One region of the Bacillus nitroreducens genome, then DNA from elsewhere that is predicted to be linked to it. Evidence: predicted binding sites of a transcription regulator. Region 1 holds the regulator's gene; each other region holds the start of a gene.
The links. Region 1 encodes Rex, which represses fermentation and respiration genes when NADH is low (regulators of the CRP and FNR family bind a similar motif). Its sites were predicted from a motif close to TTGTGAAATATTTCACAA; they were not measured.
Positions count from the first base shown of each region.

Region 1 (4,193 bases):
TGTCCATAAGTTCCATTTTTTCAAGTTGTTTACGTCTACTTTGAGCACGCTTCGTTGTCGAGGCTCTAACTAGGTTTTTAGCAATAAAGTCTTTTAGTTTTTCGACTTCATCTTGTTGCTTTTCATATTTTTTCAGTTCAAGCTCATAGTTTTCAGCTTTGAGTTTTAAGTAGTTACTATAGTTTCCGACATATCGAGTGCTTGTATGTCGTGATATCTCATAGACTTGATTGACCACTTTATCAAGGAAGTAACGATCATGAGACACGATTAACAGTGCGCCAGGATATCCTTGAAGATATTGTTCTAGCCAAGTTAGGGTGTTAATATCAAGGTGGTTAGTGGGCTCGTCAAGAATTAATAAATCTGGTTTTGATAGTAATAGTTTACAAAGAGCAAGACGTGTCTTTTGACCACCACTTAAGCTAGAAATTTTCGTTTGGTAGTCTTCTTCTGTAAAATTAAAACCATGTAAAATGGATCGAATATCAGCTTCGTATTGATAGCCGCCCATTTCTTTAAAGTTAACTTGAAGCTGATCATATTCCTCTAGCAATTTTTGATAATCGATTGGATTTTCAAATAGAGAAGGATCTCCCATTTTTACTTCAAGGGTTCTAATGTCTTTTTCAAGCTTTTGTAAGGGTGCAAATACGGTTAGCATTTCCTCCCAGATGGTGAGTGTTGATTCAAGTCCAGTATCTTGAGCGAGATAATCGATTGTGACACTTTTAGGCTTAATAATCTCGCCGCCATCATGAGACATCTGACCTGCTATAATTTTTAAAAGTGTTGATTTTCCAGCGCCGTTTCGACCAACAATAGCAATTCGGTCACGTGTTTGTACTTCTAACTTTATATTCGATAAAATAAGATCAGCAGCAAAATATTTTTTGAGCTGATTTACTTGTAGTAAAATCATACTATTTCACCTCTTGTTTCTACCAACAGTGTATCTTATATTATCGTAAGAGAGCAACTGCAATGATAATGTTCACACACGTTTCGCAGACAGATGTGGTAAAATAGTGTATAGTTTATGGGAGGGTCGATAGATGTCAGCATTTACCCATTTTAATGAGCAGGGTCGAGCTAAGATGGTCGACATTACGGAGAAGTCAGATACAGTCCGTACAGCTATTGCAAAATCTAGTATAACTGTAAATAAAATGATTTATGAGCAAATCGTAAATAATGAGATTAGCAAGGGTGATGTTCTTGCAGTATCACAGGTTGCAGGGATTATGGCAGCCAAAAAGACGTCAGATCTCATTCCGATGTGCCATCCATTGGCATTGAAGGGCGTCGATATTTCATTCAGTTGGACAGTAGGAGACGAATATATTCTTCATATTACGGTTGAAGTAAAGACAAAGGGTAGCACGGGAGTAGAAATGGAAGCACTTACGGCTGCTTCTGTCTGCGCTTTAACAGTTTATGATATGTGTAAAGCAGTTGATAAAGGGATGGTCATTGGACCAACCTACCTAGCAGAAAAAACTGGTGGAAAGAATGGAGATTTCAAAAGGGAATTTAAAGGCTAGTAGTGGGGGAATATACACATGAATCTGGAACAATCAAAAATACCACAAGCAACTGCCAAAAGGCTACCACTTTATTATCGGTTTCTGAAAAACTTGCATGCGTCGGGGAAGCAAAGGGTGTCATCTGCAGAACTGAGTGAAGCGGTAAAGGTCGATTCTGCTACGATTAGGCGCGATTTTTCCTATTTTGGAGCGCTAGGAAAAAAAGGGTATGGCTATAATGTTAATTACTTATTATCCTTTTTTAGTAAAACGCTCGATCAGGATGAATTAACAAAAGTTGCACTAATTGGTGTAGGAAATTTAGGCACAGCATTTTTGAATTATAATTTTTCGAAGAATAATAATACAAAAATTGAGCTTGCGTTTGATGTGGATTATAATAAGGTAGGAAATAGTGTTGGTGGAGTCAAGGTACACCATTTAGATGATCTTGAAAAAGTATTGCCTGATGATGTAACAGTAGCGATCCTAACAGTACCTGTCGGCGCTGCCCAGGCGATTACGGATCGTCTTGTCGTTAAAGGCATAAAAGGTATCTTGAATTTTACACCAGCAAGAATCAATGTCCCTGAACATATTCGAGTTCATCATATTGATTTAGCTGTTGAGCTACAAGCACTTGTTTACTTTTTAAAGCATTATTCAAATGAGGAATAGAAACTTTTATTTGTGGGGAGGTGACTTACGATGGGAAGTCTCGGTTTCGGTAGTATCTTTTTAATTGTGGTTGCAGCATTACTCATTTTTGGACCTAAGAAGTTACCTGAGCTTGGAAAAGCAGCGGGGAATACTTTGCGTGAATTTAAAAACGCGACAAAAGGTTTAGCTGATGATGACGATGATGATGTTAAGAAGAAAGAATCTCATGATGTGAAGTAATGATAGGATGAGTCATATGAACGAAAAAGAAATGTCCGTCTACGATCATATTGGTGAGCTACGAAAACGACTGATTTATGTAGTCGTTTTCTTCTTCATAGTTGCATTAGGGAGCTTTTTTCTCGCCGAGCCTGTAATTGTTTATTTGCAAAACGCGGAAGAAGCGAAAGAGCTAACGATGAATGCTTTCCGTATGACAGATCCGATTAAAATTTATATGCAATTTGCGTTTATTATAGCGTTAGTTATCTCGTCGCCTTTTTTACTTTATCAACTTTGGGCATTTATTAGTCCAGGTTTGTATGAGAAGGAACGGAAGGTAACACTAAGTTATATTCCAATCTCTGTTTTTTTATTTTTAGTAGGAATCTCATTCTCTTATTTTATTTTGTTTCCGTTTGTTGTGAACTTTATGTCCAGATTAGCGGTACGACTTGATATTAATCAAGTGATAGGAATTAATGAATACTTTCAATTTCTGTTACAGCTTACCTTACCGTTCGGATTTTTGTTTCAGCTGCCAGTAATTGTGATGTTTTTAACAAGACTGGGAATTGTAACACCAATGTTTCTTTCTAAAATACGGAAGTATGCGTATTTTATACTTTTAGTCATCGGAGGGTTAATTACACCTCCCGAGTTAATCTCGCATTTAATGGTCACTGTACCGTTATTCGGACTATATGAAATTAGTATAATCGTATCAAGAAGTGCATATAGGAAAGCTTTGAAAGCGGAAATGATGGCTGCTAATAGTATGGAATAAAAAAGAAAAGCGGAAGTGCCTTGCTCAGCCCCGACAAGCATAAGAAAATCTGTCGAGAAGGTTGTGCTTTGACCTTCATGACAGATTGGCTAGACCCAGTGGGGCTAGGCGCTGTAGTTAGACAATAAAAAATAACCTCCGTTGTGAGGTTATTTTTTTGTGACTTTTTTTATTTTACTATGTAGGGAAAACATTCGGATGGCCATACCGAAGTCAAAGGTTGCAAACAGGACGAGAAAAATGGTGGAAAAGTTCCAGATTGTCTCCGTTGCAAAGCCAATCGCAAAATAAGTAAAAAGTGTTCCCATTAACGCGTAAAAGATGCCCATCGCAAAAGGTGAAGTTCTTCGCATATACTAAAAGCCTCCAATAAATGTTTGTTGCAGTTTCTCGGCTTGCTTCATAATCCTTTCTATATCATCAGCAAAAATCGTCTGAACAGCAACGACAAATGTATTCATCGCAACATGTGCAAAAATTGGTACAATGATCCGCTTAGTTTGTACATAAAGGAATGCAAAGGTGAAGCCCATCGCTGTATAAATAAGGATATGAGTAAAATCCATATGTACAGCAGCAAAAATTAAGGAACTAATTAAGCCCGATATGAAAAAGTTGAACTTTTTATATAATGATCCAAAAATAATTTGTCTAAAAATAATCTCTTCAAGTATTGGACCAATAATGGATACGACAATCACAAGTAGTGGAAGAGATTTCACAAGGGCCATAATTTCTTGCGTATTTTCTGAGCCTGGCTCAATTCCAAACAGGTGAATTTCGATGTTAGCCGCTAAAATTTGTGAAGTCATGGCCATAAATACACCTGCAATTGCCCACCCGATTGCTTCACCCTTAGAAGAACGTTCAAGGTTTTGATGTCTTTCCCTTATATCTTGTCGCAATAAAAATAAAACAATAGGGAGCGCTGCAACAAAACTAATAATTGTCCATGTCGCAATAATTGTGTTTTTAGCTTTGTCTGGATCCAAATCATCTCC
Region 1 covers NZ_CAXHYI020000003.1:764,299-768,491, reverse strand. The annotation lists gene ACWPVE_RS07530 (ABC-F family ATP-binding cassette domain-containing protein) at 1-922, opposite strand, end outside; gene moaC (cyclic pyranopterin monophosphate synthase MoaC) at 1,056-1,544, shown strand; gene ACWPVE_RS07520 (redox-sensing transcriptional repressor Rex) at 1,563-2,204, shown strand; gene ACWPVE_RS07515 (twin-arginine translocase TatA/TatE family subunit) at 2,235-2,426, shown strand; gene tatC (twin-arginine translocase subunit TatC) at 2,443-3,192, shown strand; gene ACWPVE_RS07505 (YdiK family protein) at 3,342-3,545, opposite strand; gene ACWPVE_RS07500 (CPBP family intramembrane glutamic endopeptidase) at 3,549-4,193, opposite strand, start outside.

Region 2 (4,193 bases), 1.1 Mb from region 1:
TGTCGGTTAGCCGAAACTATGTAAAAGCGTTAAGAGCCAATCTGGAAATTTAATAATTGTCTTTATGCATGATAGTTCATAAATTTGACACGTTATTGTCAAATTTCGACCTTTTAATCTTAAAACCCCCTATTGTCCTACTAAAATACTATAATACATGTAAACGCATTCATTTATATTAATAAAGGGATAAGGGGGATATAGATATGATTACATTTTTAGTGAGTATTGCATTGCTGGTCATTGGATACTTTACGTATGGAAAATATGTTGAAAAAGTATTCGGGGTTAAGGAAGAACGACCTACACCCGCATATGTAAATGCTGATGGTGTTGACTACATTCCAATGAGCACAAAGAAGAACTCCATGATTCAGTTACTGAATATTGCAGGTACTGGACCTGTTTTCGGGCCAATAATGGGAGCGCTTTACGGACCGGTTGCATTCATTTGGATTGTTGTTGGCTGTATTTTCGCAGGTGCGGTTCATGATTATTTAACTGGAATGATTTCTATTCGCAACAAAGGGGCACATTTACCAGAGCTTGCTACCAAATTTTTAGGTAAAGCTATGAAGCACGTGGTTAATGCATTTGCAGTTTTACTTCTATTATTAGTTGGAACCGTTTTCGTTTCGACGCCAGCTAGTCTTTTAAATCTATTACTTGATGGAAAAGTAGCTTTAGGAATTCTAATTGCAGCGATATTTGTTTATTATATTTTGGCTACTCTATTACCAGTTGATAAAATTATTGGACGCCTTTATCCATGGTTTGGAGCAATCCTTTTAATTAGTGCAGTTGGAATTGGTATTGGGTTAATCGTGAAGGGAGCGCCTATTCCAGAGCTTTCATTATCAAATTTCCATCCTGATAATGCGCCAATCTTCCCGTTATTATTCTTTACGATCACTTGTGGTGCTTTATCTGGATTCCATGCTACACAAACACCAATTATTTCTCGTACAACACAAAAAGAAAAACAAGGTCGTAAAATTTTCTACGGTATGATGATTGCAGAAGGTATTATCGCAATGATTTGGGCAGCAGCAGCAATGAGCTTGTTCGATGGGTACGGTGGTCTGCAAGAACTTCTTGCAGCTGGTGGACCAGGAGCAATCGTAAGTGAAGTTTCAACCTTAATGTTAGGTGCTATTGGTGGAACTTTAGCTGTACTTGGAGTTATTGTATTACCGATTACATCTGGTGATACAGCATTCCGTAGTGCACGTATGATAATCGCTGAATATTTGAATATGGCTCAAAAGAAAATTTCAAGTCGCTTATGGATTGCTATTCCTTTATTCGCAATCTCAGTCGTTCTTACTCAAATCGATTTCAATATTCTTTGGAGATACTTTAGTTGGGCAAACCAAGCAACTGCAGTAATCGCATTGTTTGTAGGGGCAATGTATTTATATATTGCGAAAAAGAACTACTGGATTTCACTTATTCCAGGAACGTTTATGTTAACAATGGTTATTACGTATATCTTGAATGCTCAGATTGGATTCCGTTTACCTATGGATATTGCATGGTACGGTGGATTTGCAGGTACTGTAATCTTACTAGTTCTATTCTTCCGACAAGCGAAGAAAGCACGTGCGGCAAACCTACCGCTTGAAGAAGATATTTCTAATTATAACAGGGTGGCCTAAATGGGATGCTGTAGCCCCGAATATCGAAAAATAGTCGAGGAGCAAGAGCACAAGGTCAATCAAAGTAGGAACAACAAGATACCTATTTGGGGTAAAGTTGTGAGTATAGCCATTGTGGTGTGTGCAACCATCCTGTTTGTTCTACTATAAAAAATGTTACAAGTGCACGCAGTCGATCATGATTGTGTGCACTTGTTGCGTTTTCACAAAAAGTTCAGTACTTTACGTTTCTCTTCTTCTTGAAACTTTAGTAGTATTAAGCTAATAAAGTCCAAATTTTTCGCGTACAATATCAGAAGGACAATTGGGAGGTACGTTATAATGGAAATGACAATAAGCGATGCTGCTGTGAAATGGTTTAAAGAAGATGTAAGTGTAAAAAATGGGGATACTGTTCGATTTTATCCGATGTTCTATGGATCGAGTCCCGTGCAAGAAAAATATTCATTAGCATTCTCAACACATGATGAACCCATTCAAATTCATACAAGCCATAAAATCGAAGATATTGAATTTTATGTTGAAGAGGATGACGTCTGGTTCTTTAATGGTCATAACCTAATTGTTGATTATAATCCTGATAAAGATGAATTGGAGTATCAATACCCAAAACCATAAGCTCACATTTGTGAGCTTTATTTATTTTTTGATGTGATAAGCATCACGAACCTTTTTCTCAAACTATGCTAATTTCAAGATAATAATCGTTTTTCACATAAGAAAGGAGAATTTGTGTGAGTGAACTTATCAATAATCGTGAAAAAAATATAATCCATGACAAGGAAAGAGAGTCTCTTATCAAACAAAGCTTTTTGGAGCTACGTCAGGGGAAATCGGTAGAAGAAATCAAATCCAAATTAGTTGAAAAAATTGGCTATATTACGATAGAAGAGGTGACAAAGCTGCAGCATGTGATGGTGCAAGAGGAGAACATTCAACCACATGAAGCAACGGAAATTCGTTCAAGACATCGGGAAATTTTTAAGGAGCTAATACAAGAAAGTAGGACAATTTTTCCAGAGGATCAACCAGGGCATCCTGTACATACATTTAAGCTTGAAAATAGGGAGCTTGAAAAACATGTAAATGAAAAAGTACTGAAACATTTACAAGCTTTTGAACAGGCTGATCATGAAGAGAATCGGTTAAAATTACTTGAAGATTGCAATCTCTTATTGGATATTGGTAAGCATTATGAGCGTAAGGAACAACTTCTTTTTCGATACTTAGAAAAGTACGGCATTTATGGACCAACGAATATGATGTGGAAAATTGATGACTTTATCCGAGATGCCATTAAGGAAGCTAAAAAATTATTATCAAATTACAATGGCGACAAACAGTCAGTGATTGAGGTGGTCAACTTTTTCAGTGAACAGATTCATGAAATGATTTATCGTGAAGAAAATATCCTGTTCCCAATGTCAGTAAATCATTTAACTGAGGATGAATGGTTAAAAATTGCGCATGAAAGTGATGAAATCGGGTTTTGTTTGATTTCACCCAATGATTGGAAGCCAAAAAGAAGTATAATAGAGGATGACCAGGTTGCCACTAATGGCTTTATAAAAATGGAAACGGGCCTCTTGTCCCTAAAACAGTTAGAATTAATGTTAAATCATTTACCAGTTGACATTACGTTTATTGATAAAGACGATGTTGTTCGATATTTTTCAAAAGGAAAAGAGCGTATTTTTGCAAGAACAAAGGCTGTTATTGGTAGAACCGTACAAAATTGTCATCCACCAAGGAGTGTTCATATTGTAGAGGATTTACTCGATGACTTTAAAGCAGGAAGAAAAGATGTCGAAGATTTTTGGATCAATACAAAAGGAAAATATGTGTATATCCGATATTTTGCCGTTCGTGATGAAACGGGCGAATATATTGGCACAATGGAATTCTCTCAAAACATTGCCCCAATCCAGAAAATCGAAGGAGAAAAAAGGATTTTATCATAGAAACGAAAAAAATGCTGATGAAAAAGGAGGCAGCTGAAAAACTTACGTTTTTTATAGGTGATTAAATTGATAAATCAAAAAAGACGACTAAAATTCATTTTTTGAATTAAAAGTCGTCTTTTTTATGCATATGATACCATTTTACCCTGGGTTATTACCCTAATAGTTTTAAAATCCGCTTTATATTTACTGTAAATATCGCCATGGCACCTTGTAATTCCATGCCAATTAGACCCGAGGATTTCGCTACATCATACCCGTGTCTGTGTTTTAATTCGCTATTTAGTATTAAATCAAATGTACATACTGAACAGATGGAATTTCAGGAAAGCGACTATTTTAAAGATAAATCCAAAGAGCGTTATAAAATAGAAGCTAAAGGTATTATTTTCTCAAATTCAGAGAAAATAATACCTTGTTAACTAATGTTGATTGGAGCGGAAGGCACGAGACTCCTGCGGGAAAAGCGTGGCCAGGGGAGACCCCGCAGGAGCACAGCGACGAGGAGGCTCCCGGACCGCTCGCGGAAAGCGAGTGGCTGCAGCGGAAATCAACACCAATTTTTAGAAAGGGA
Region 2 covers NZ_CAXHYI020000003.1:1,887,575-1,891,767, forward strand. The annotation lists gene ACWPVE_RS12920 (LytR/AlgR family response regulator transcription factor) at 1-53, shown strand, start outside; gene ACWPVE_RS12925 (carbon starvation CstA family protein) at 207-1,658, shown strand; gene ACWPVE_RS12930 (HesB/YadR/YfhF family protein) at 1,980-2,276, shown strand; gene ACWPVE_RS12935 (DUF438 domain-containing protein) at 2,393-3,619, shown strand.
Region 2: ACWPVE_RS12935 (DUF438 domain-containing protein) is a predicted target of Rex. The motif match lies at 2,308-2,325, and genes of this name have one in related genera.

Region 3 (4,193 bases), on a different contig from region 1:
GTGTGATTAATTATACACCTACTATTATAGTAACATTATATTATTCCTTTAGAAGCAATTATAGCATCTCCAAAGGAAGGTGGTAACGATGAGTCGCATAACATTAGAAAAGCCAACGCTCTCAAATGAATTAACAGAACTATTACAATCAGCTGATCACGTCATACATATGGAAAAGGGACAATATCTATTCCGTGAAGGAATGAAGGCTTCAGAGCTCTATCTCATTCTGTCAGGCCGTTTAAAAGTAAGCAAAGGGACAGCCGATGGGAATGAACTATCCTTACGAATCTGCAGTCAAAATGAAATTGTTGGGGAGTTAACATTGTTTACAGACGAACCGAAGTATTTATTTGATTGCAGAATATTAGAAGATAGTGAGATTGCAGTCATTCAAAAAGATGAATTAGAAAGGAAACTCTTTGAAAATACTTCCTTGGCATTTGAATTCATGAAATGGATGAGTGACCATTTTCGAAAAACACAAACAAAATTTAGAGACCTCGTTTTACTTGGCAAAAAAGGGGCAATGTATTCAACGTTAATTAGAATGACCAATAGTTATGGGATTCAAAAGGAAAATGGTGTCTTTATTGACCTACATTTAACGAATCAAGAGCTTGCTAATTTTTGCGCAACAACAAGGGAAAGTGTAAACCGTATGCTACATGAGCTAAGGGTTAAAGGGATCATCACCGTCTCGAGAGGCTATATTACCATTCATGATTTAGCTTACATAAAAAATGAAATACAATGTGAAGAGTGTCCTGCAAAATATTGTAGTATTGAATAACCATAAAAAGCGAAAAGACCCATAGATTCCTGGGTCTTCTCGTTTGTCTAGTTCCAGACGCCGTCAGCTTGAGGTCATAAGCTAATCGTAGATACAATAAAAATGAGAGGGTAAAGTGTCTCAATTTTAGTTTAAGGCCATACATTCTGTGCATGGAGTTCGAATCCTAACCATACTGGATTCAAAAACAGCACAAGAAAAAGCTTGCTAACAGGATTCTTTGCCTTCAGATTGTGTTTTCTTTTTTGCGAAGGGCTTTTGGAATATATACACAGAATGGCTCGCTCTCCATGTAATCCCCTGTCATAGCATAAGCTCGAGAACGCGATCCACCACATACATGTCTAAATTCACAAACGCCACATTTTCCTTTATATTTATCTGGATTACGCAAATCTTTAAAAATTGGGGATTCACGATAAATTTCAGCCAAGGGAGTTTCCCTTACATTTCCTGCTATTACTGGTAACAAGCCACTTGGATATACATCCCCTGTATGAGAAATAAACACGAATCCATTGCCATCGTTTACACCTTGAGGTGCTCTTCCAAGTCCATCGATTTTCCCTGTCTTACCTTGCATGAGTGCATCTTCATAGCGAATTTGTTGTTCTGTATCTTTTGTCTCACGCATCTTAGACTGGATTACCACACGTCGATAGTGCTGTGCAGCTGTTGTTTTAATATCAAATTTTACCCGTTTACTTAAATCATATAACCAGCGAAACACCTTTTCGTGTTCTACAGGTGAGATCATATCTGTTTCCTTACCTCTTCCTGTAGGAACTAAGAAAAACACACTCCACAATACACAATCAAGGTCCTCCACTAATTTTGCCATATCATCTAATGCATGAACATTATATCTTGAAATAACCGTATTTATCTGAATAGGAATTTCAAGCTCATGTAAATACTGAATAGCTTTCATGGTTAAGTCAAAAGAACCATTTGTTCCACGGAAGTGGTCATGAATTTCAGCAGTCGGACCATCCAAACTGAACGCCCAACGTGCTAATCCGACTTCTTTTGCTTTCTGAATAGCTTCTTTCGTAACATTAGGAGTTGCACTTGGTGTCATTGAGACGCGCACACCTTTTTGAATAGCATAATCTGCGATATCATACACATCGGGGCGCATTAATGGATCCCCGCCCGTAAACACAAGCATGGGATTATTCATTTCGTATATTTGGTCAATTAAATTTTTTCCTTCTTCAAAGGAAAGCTCTCGGGGATCTCTTTTATACTGTGCTTCCGCACGACAATGTAGACACTTCAATTGACAAGCTCTTGTAAGCTCCCATATTACAATAAATGGATCCTGATTATAATCTCTTTCAAACATGAGGCAAACCTCCCTTGTAATGTCCACCATTTTAACACTATAAAATAGTGAATAATGTGAGTCACATCACAGTTGACGGAGGTTTTTCAAATTGTTCACAATTGAAAAAGCTCAAGGTACCTTAAATTCAGCTACTTGTCTAGAACATCCTGTACCTAACACTGGTACCTTTGCCGTCCGTGAGAGTTATAAAGTTTTATTTAAGCGCTCACATAAAATAGCGGTACTTTCATTCGATTGTCTTAACAGCTTGATTATGATGGCACCTAAAGTAAGACAAATAATAGTATTACTAAATGGAAGAAAATAAAATCTGAAGAAGTGTTAAATGTAATTGAGGGTTAACACTACAGCTACCAGTAGGTTCGGAGCCCCCATGAGGAAAAACAAATAGGAATATCTAAACTTTTTTTTGCGGAATTGCTTATCTTCAACGTAGTAATTTGCTCTCATCCGATCTCCCCCTACAAAGGAATCAGATACGATTCCTGCAAGCAAAAAGCAGATGATTCCAAATGTCCCAGAAATAACAGAATATGCTTCAAATTGATGAGTAGACAAACCTAAAATTAGTAAAAGGCCAGAGGATACTATACCTAATATCAAGCCTACTCTCAAGTTTCAATCCCTCCTTCATAAAGACATTGTATTCATATTTTATCATACTTTTCAGAAAATTATGAGTGTATAAGCTTGATTTTTAATACAAAAACAACTCGGGCCCACACGATGTGGGGCCTGAAGACCTGCCGCTCTAGCGTGGTGTGATTAGTCTTTTTTTCTTATATTAGGAAAAGGGACTTGTGTAATTTTATTAAACTCTGTTTGATTATTGATATTTTCGAATTCCATTCCTTGCAGATCTAGGTCTTGATCTGTTAAATATTTAACCTTGCATACTTCTAATAACTGGCTCATTTTTAAAAAATTTTTCTTCAACAATCTTTCTATTTTAGTTACCACCCTAGCATGATAGACAGCTATTAAAGGTTGCTTTCTTTCATAAATGATTGGAACAATCGCATCATAACTCAGGTCATTCGTAAAGGACATTAACTGTTTTACAAGATCGTCTGTCACAAAAGGCGTATCACATGGTATTATTACGTACCAATTTGCTTCCCCCTTTTTCATAACAGTAAACATTCCCGCTAGTGGACCACACCCTTGGAATTCAGGTACATCTTGAACAACTTGAAAAGGTGTTTGTTTTTCAAATTGTTCCTTTAAGTCAGGATGACTCACAATATAGAGGGAATCCACATTTTCTGCTAGTGCTTTAATTGCGTATTCATAAAAATATTTTTGATGAAGCTTCGCGAATGCCTTATGGCTACCAAATCTTCTAGACTGTCCCCCTGCCAAAACAATACCTGTGAATGTTGAATTAGTCATGTTGGAACCATCCTTTTACGTTTTCTCCATAGTAGCATGATTGAAACAGTCTTCCAAACAGAAACTATAGATTTCCCCTTCAGATGGACGCTTTAAGCGTATGTGACTTTGAGCCACCTTAACGAAATGTGGAAGCAGCTAGCACTCTAAACAAATTTATTCCCTACGAAAATCGCCACGTCCTCATGTCTAATCGGCACTAGCACTTCCTGTGTGTCAGAGACTCCGACATAGAGGCGCTTTTTGCCTCGTAGGAAGAGTTGAAATTTCTCAAGTTTCTTGCCGCTACAACTGGACAAGTCGCTAATCGCCCCTGTGGGGTCTAAAGTCTCACTTTTTGTGAGCAGACTTTGAAGTACTACCTAGAATTAACCTACGCACGAAGAATATATGAAGACATTTTCGAGGTGTCACCACCTAACGCTGCAATCAATAGGTTTGTTTTATTCATTAGCACCAATCTTTTAAAAAGGCTTTCTATAAAAAACAAGTGTAGGCAACTTTAAAAAGCTTTGCCTACACTTTAAATGATATCGTATTTAGTTATCAATTTTGTTTTTTACCAATGGCAACTCGCCAAATGTCTGGACCTTGTTCTAGGTATTCCCATGTGAACTCATCACCGCGTTCCATCTTAAATTGATATTGGAGTGGTCT
Region 3 covers NZ_CAXHYI020000001.1:516,454-520,646, forward strand. The annotation lists gene ACWPVE_RS02540 (Crp/Fnr family transcriptional regulator) at 89-793, shown strand; gene ACWPVE_RS02545 (TIGR04053 family radical SAM/SPASM domain-containing protein) at 1,020-2,141, opposite strand; gene ACWPVE_RS02550 (DUF5316 domain-containing protein) at 2,466-2,759, opposite strand; gene ACWPVE_RS02555 (molybdenum cofactor guanylyltransferase) at 2,910-3,536, opposite strand; gene ACWPVE_RS02560 (DUF2249 domain-containing protein) at 4,083-4,193, opposite strand, start outside.
Region 3: ACWPVE_RS02545 (TIGR04053 family radical SAM/SPASM domain-containing protein) is a predicted target of Rex. The motif match lies at 2,225-2,242, and genes of this name have one in related genera.

Region 4 (4,193 bases), on a different contig from region 1:
TTTTTCACCTTCAGTAAAGGCACGAGTTAGATAATTTTTAACTCCCTTCATGGTGGGAACTCCCTTCTACTATTCGAGAATAAGTCCTTTTTCTATAAAAAATCTCTTTGCACCAGGGTGAAGAGGGACTTTCCCAACTTTGCTCATGTTTTCTTCTGATAGTTTCTGAAATTCTTTATGAACTGTACCTAAGTATTCAAAATTTTCATAGATGGATTTCGTCATTCGATACACTTCATTTTCAGGAACATCTTTATGAACAATTAAAATAGCAGGAGTATAGACTGTGGATATATCTTCATTTAAAAAGTCATAACTACCTGCAGGAATCGTACCTTGTTCCATCCCTAGTTTTTCTGCTACAGATTGAAGCACTTCATGATCCATCGTGATAAATTTCATGTCGTTTGTAATGGCCGCTTCTAAAATATCACTCGAAGGAACAGATACTGCATCACCAGTTGTATCTATGCGATTATCTGCCATTAGTTCAAAGGTAGCTGCGCCACTTAAATGATCAACAGATCCACCCCAAGATTTTATATCATTATAGGTTACACCGTACTCTTCTAAAATCGTTCGTGTAATGATTTCACCTGCTGAACCTTTTTGATCAACAGCTAGTCGTATTGGTGCTTTCGTTGCGACGACCTCATCGAATGAATCAAATTCGACATTCGCCCTTGCGATCAATTGATAATAATTTGCTGGGATAACAACACTGATTGCTCGGATATCTGGATAGGCGACTTTATATGGTTCTGTTCCTTTGAATGCGGAATAGGCTGTCATGGCATAGGAGATTCCGTATGGAACTGTATTCGTGCCGACACTAGCCGGATTTTCCACAATTCCACCTGGTTCTACTGTTACAAGTGCCCCTTTATTTTCCCGGCGAATACTTTCTGCGATACCTTCAGTAAAGACTGACCAAGCACCACCTGTTCGCCCACCAATGATGGTTGTTTTGATTTCTTCTGAACGATCGATAGACACGGCTCCAACTTTATTCATGCACCCAGCAAGAAGCAAACTACAAATGATTAAAAGAACTGGTAAGGTCCAATTTCTGTTAGACATTCCTTTTTACCCCCAAAGGTTACGTTAATAATTAAAAATCAATTCGTCTTGTACTATTTCGCAGATAAAGAAGACTTTTTGTTTCCTTCTTTCACTTGCAAACTAATATCAAGTGCTTTTACAGAATGTGTTAAAAATCCTAATGAAATATACTGGACACCTGTCCCCGAGTAGGTTGCTAAGTTTTCTAACGTAATTCCCCCTGAGGCCTCAGTTGTAATTCCTTTCGGCACCAATTGAGAGAATTCCCTGACTTCTTCTGGACTGCGATTATCAAACATGATGACATCAGCACCAGCTGCGATCGCTTCCAATACTTCCTCCTTATTTTCCGTTTCAACTTCAATTTTTACCATATGGCCAATCTTTTCACGTACGGCTTGCACAGCTTTCGTAATCGAACCACAATAAGCGATGTGGTTATCCTTAATCATCACACCATCATATAGACCAAAACGGTGGTTTTTTCCTCCGCCAGAGACAACCGCATATTTATCTAACATTCTCAGTCCAGGCGTTGTTTTTCTCGTATCACAAATGTGAATGGAAGGGTCGTTTAAAGCCTCCACACATCTGTTCGTTGTCGTTGCAATTCCACTCATTCGTTGAATAAGATTTAAAATGACTCTCTCACCAGTTAGAAGATGGGATGTCGGACCGGTTACCGTGGCAATTGTATCACCAGATTTGACGCGATCTCCGTCAGCAAAACGCAATTCCACTTGAATGGTCGAATCTAAAAGATGGTACGCTTCTTTTATAATAGATAACCCAGAGATGATCCCATTCTCTTTCGCAATAAATACACCTTGACTTGTTTGTTCGATGGGAAAAATCGATTGACTTGTTATGTCCAGTTCACCAATATCCTCAAGTAAAAATTCTTGTAACATTTTACGCAATTTGACTATATTCATAGTTTGCCTCCTACATGTAATAAGTTTGATAATAATTTCACAAACTTAGGTAAAATAATTTGAAAAAACAATATGGACCGTAAAGGTGTTTTAACAACTGTCTTGTCACCTATATTTACACAAAACAACATGAATTTCAATAGAATCGTAAAATAAAATTTACATTGGATGATTGTGGAGGTGAAGGAGAGGGGGGACCAGAATGAAAAAGGCACCGTTAGGATACATCCCAATGGTGCCTGTTATGAAGATTAAAATGCCCAGTTACCTTTACGGAAGACAGGTTCAACGGTACCGTCCGCTGTGATGCCATCGATATCCATTTCTGCTGAACCGACCATGAAGTCCACATGTGTAATACTGGAGTTTACTCCTTTTTCCGCGAGTTCTTCACGTGACATTGTTTTACCACCTTCAATACAGAAGGCATATGCATTTCCAATCGCAAAATGATTGGATGCATTTTCATCGAATAGCGTATTGTAAAATAGAACTTTCGATTGTGAAATAGGTGAATTATGCGGAACAAGAGCAACCTCACCTAAATAATGACTGCCTTCATCCGTTTCCACCAGTCGTTTCAATGTATCTTCGCCTGTTTCAGCCTTGATACCAACGATTCGTCCTTTTTCAAAAGTTAAGGTAAAGTTGTCAATTAAACTTCCACCGTAATTAAGTGGCTTTGTACTGCTTACATACCCATTGACACCTTCTTTATTGGGAACGGTAAATACTTCTTCCGTCGGCATATTAGCAACGAACTGAATCTTTTGCTCGTTTTCACCTCCACCGCCGATCCAAACGTGGTTCTCAGGCAGTTCCACCACTAAATCGGTTCCAGGTGCTTTATAATGTAACTTCTTATACTTTTTGTTGTTCATGTATTCAACCTTTGCATGCAGTGTTGCATTGTGTTCTTTCCATGCTTGAACAGGATCCTCGACATCTACACGAGTAGCCTGGAAAATCGCATCCCATAATTTTTCAACTTGCTCATCAGAAGAGAGGTCAGGGAAAACTTTTTTCGCCCAGCTTTCTGAAGGGACGGCAATAACGGACCAGCTTACTTTATCTGCTTGCGCATAATTACGGTATTTCTCTAACGCCTGACCTGCCGTTTTGTTGGCGTTTGCAATCCGATCAGGATTAACACCTTTAAGCAAATCAGGGTTTGAAGATATGATAGATAAAAAGGCAGCTCCACCTTCTGCAAGTTCTTCCATCCCTTTTGCTTTCCACATTGGGTAATCAAGAAATGCTTCATCTGGTGCAAGGTCAAAACGGGTTCGTGTGATTTCGTCATCATTCCACTCAATATATACGTTTCTTGCCCCAGCCTCATAGGCCTTTCTCACAACTTTACGTACATATTCAACAGCGGAAATCGGCGCATTTATGAAAAGATTTTGTCCCTTTTGGACATTCACACCGACCCGAACAGCTAAGTCAGCATATTTATCCAGCATTTGTTCGAACTTTGTCATCTCAATTCTCCTTTGAATCGTACTACTTCTAGCACGAAAGTATGTATTTCCCTTTTTAGTTTATCAGAAACGATACCACACGGGAACTAGGAACCAGTGGGAAGGTACCACTGAATCCTGTTGAGATTTGCTTTTAAAATGAAACCCTCCAGGCTCATTTACCGTATACTTTATGAAGGGAAAGGGGGATTTTTATGGCGAACAATCCAGTGCTTAAACGACGAAAAACCTTATCTGAAAAAATTTTAGAGATACTCTCCATTCTTTTATTAGTTGGAATGTATATTTTTATTATTGTAAATTGGAGTGAAATTCCAAATCGAGTACCCACTCATTTTAACATTGCGGGGGAGCCAGATAGTTGGGGTGGAAAAGGCAGTATTCTCATCCTTCCAATCATAGCGACCTTTTTATTTAAAACGATGTTCATCTTAAGTAAGTTTCCACATGTACATAATTACCCTGTGAAAGTGACACCAGAAAATGCAGAAGGGCTCTATAAAGCCTCACAAAAAATGCTAATCACGACGAACTTCTTTATCACCTTATTTTTAGGAATTGGGGTATGGGAATCGATCACTGTCGCTCAAGGAAAAGAAGGGTTAGGCATGTGGTATATGATTGGAATGCTCCTGTCTATTTTTGGAACAATGGGTTACTATATGTACAAGATGTTCAAACTACGTAATAAATGAACTGTCTACGTGGTTTC
Region 4 covers NZ_CAXHYI020000001.1:327,596-331,788, reverse strand. The annotation lists gene ACWPVE_RS01690 (TRAP transporter permease) at 1-51, opposite strand, end outside; gene ACWPVE_RS01685 (TAXI family TRAP transporter solute-binding subunit) at 70-1,080, opposite strand; gene nadC (carboxylating nicotinate-nucleotide diphosphorylase) at 1,134-1,997, opposite strand; gene ACWPVE_RS01675 (aminopeptidase) at 2,249-3,481, opposite strand; gene ACWPVE_RS01670 (DUF1648 domain-containing protein) at 3,676-4,176, shown strand.
Region 4: nadC (carboxylating nicotinate-nucleotide diphosphorylase) is a predicted target of Rex. The motif match lies at 2,023-2,040, and genes of this name have one in related genera.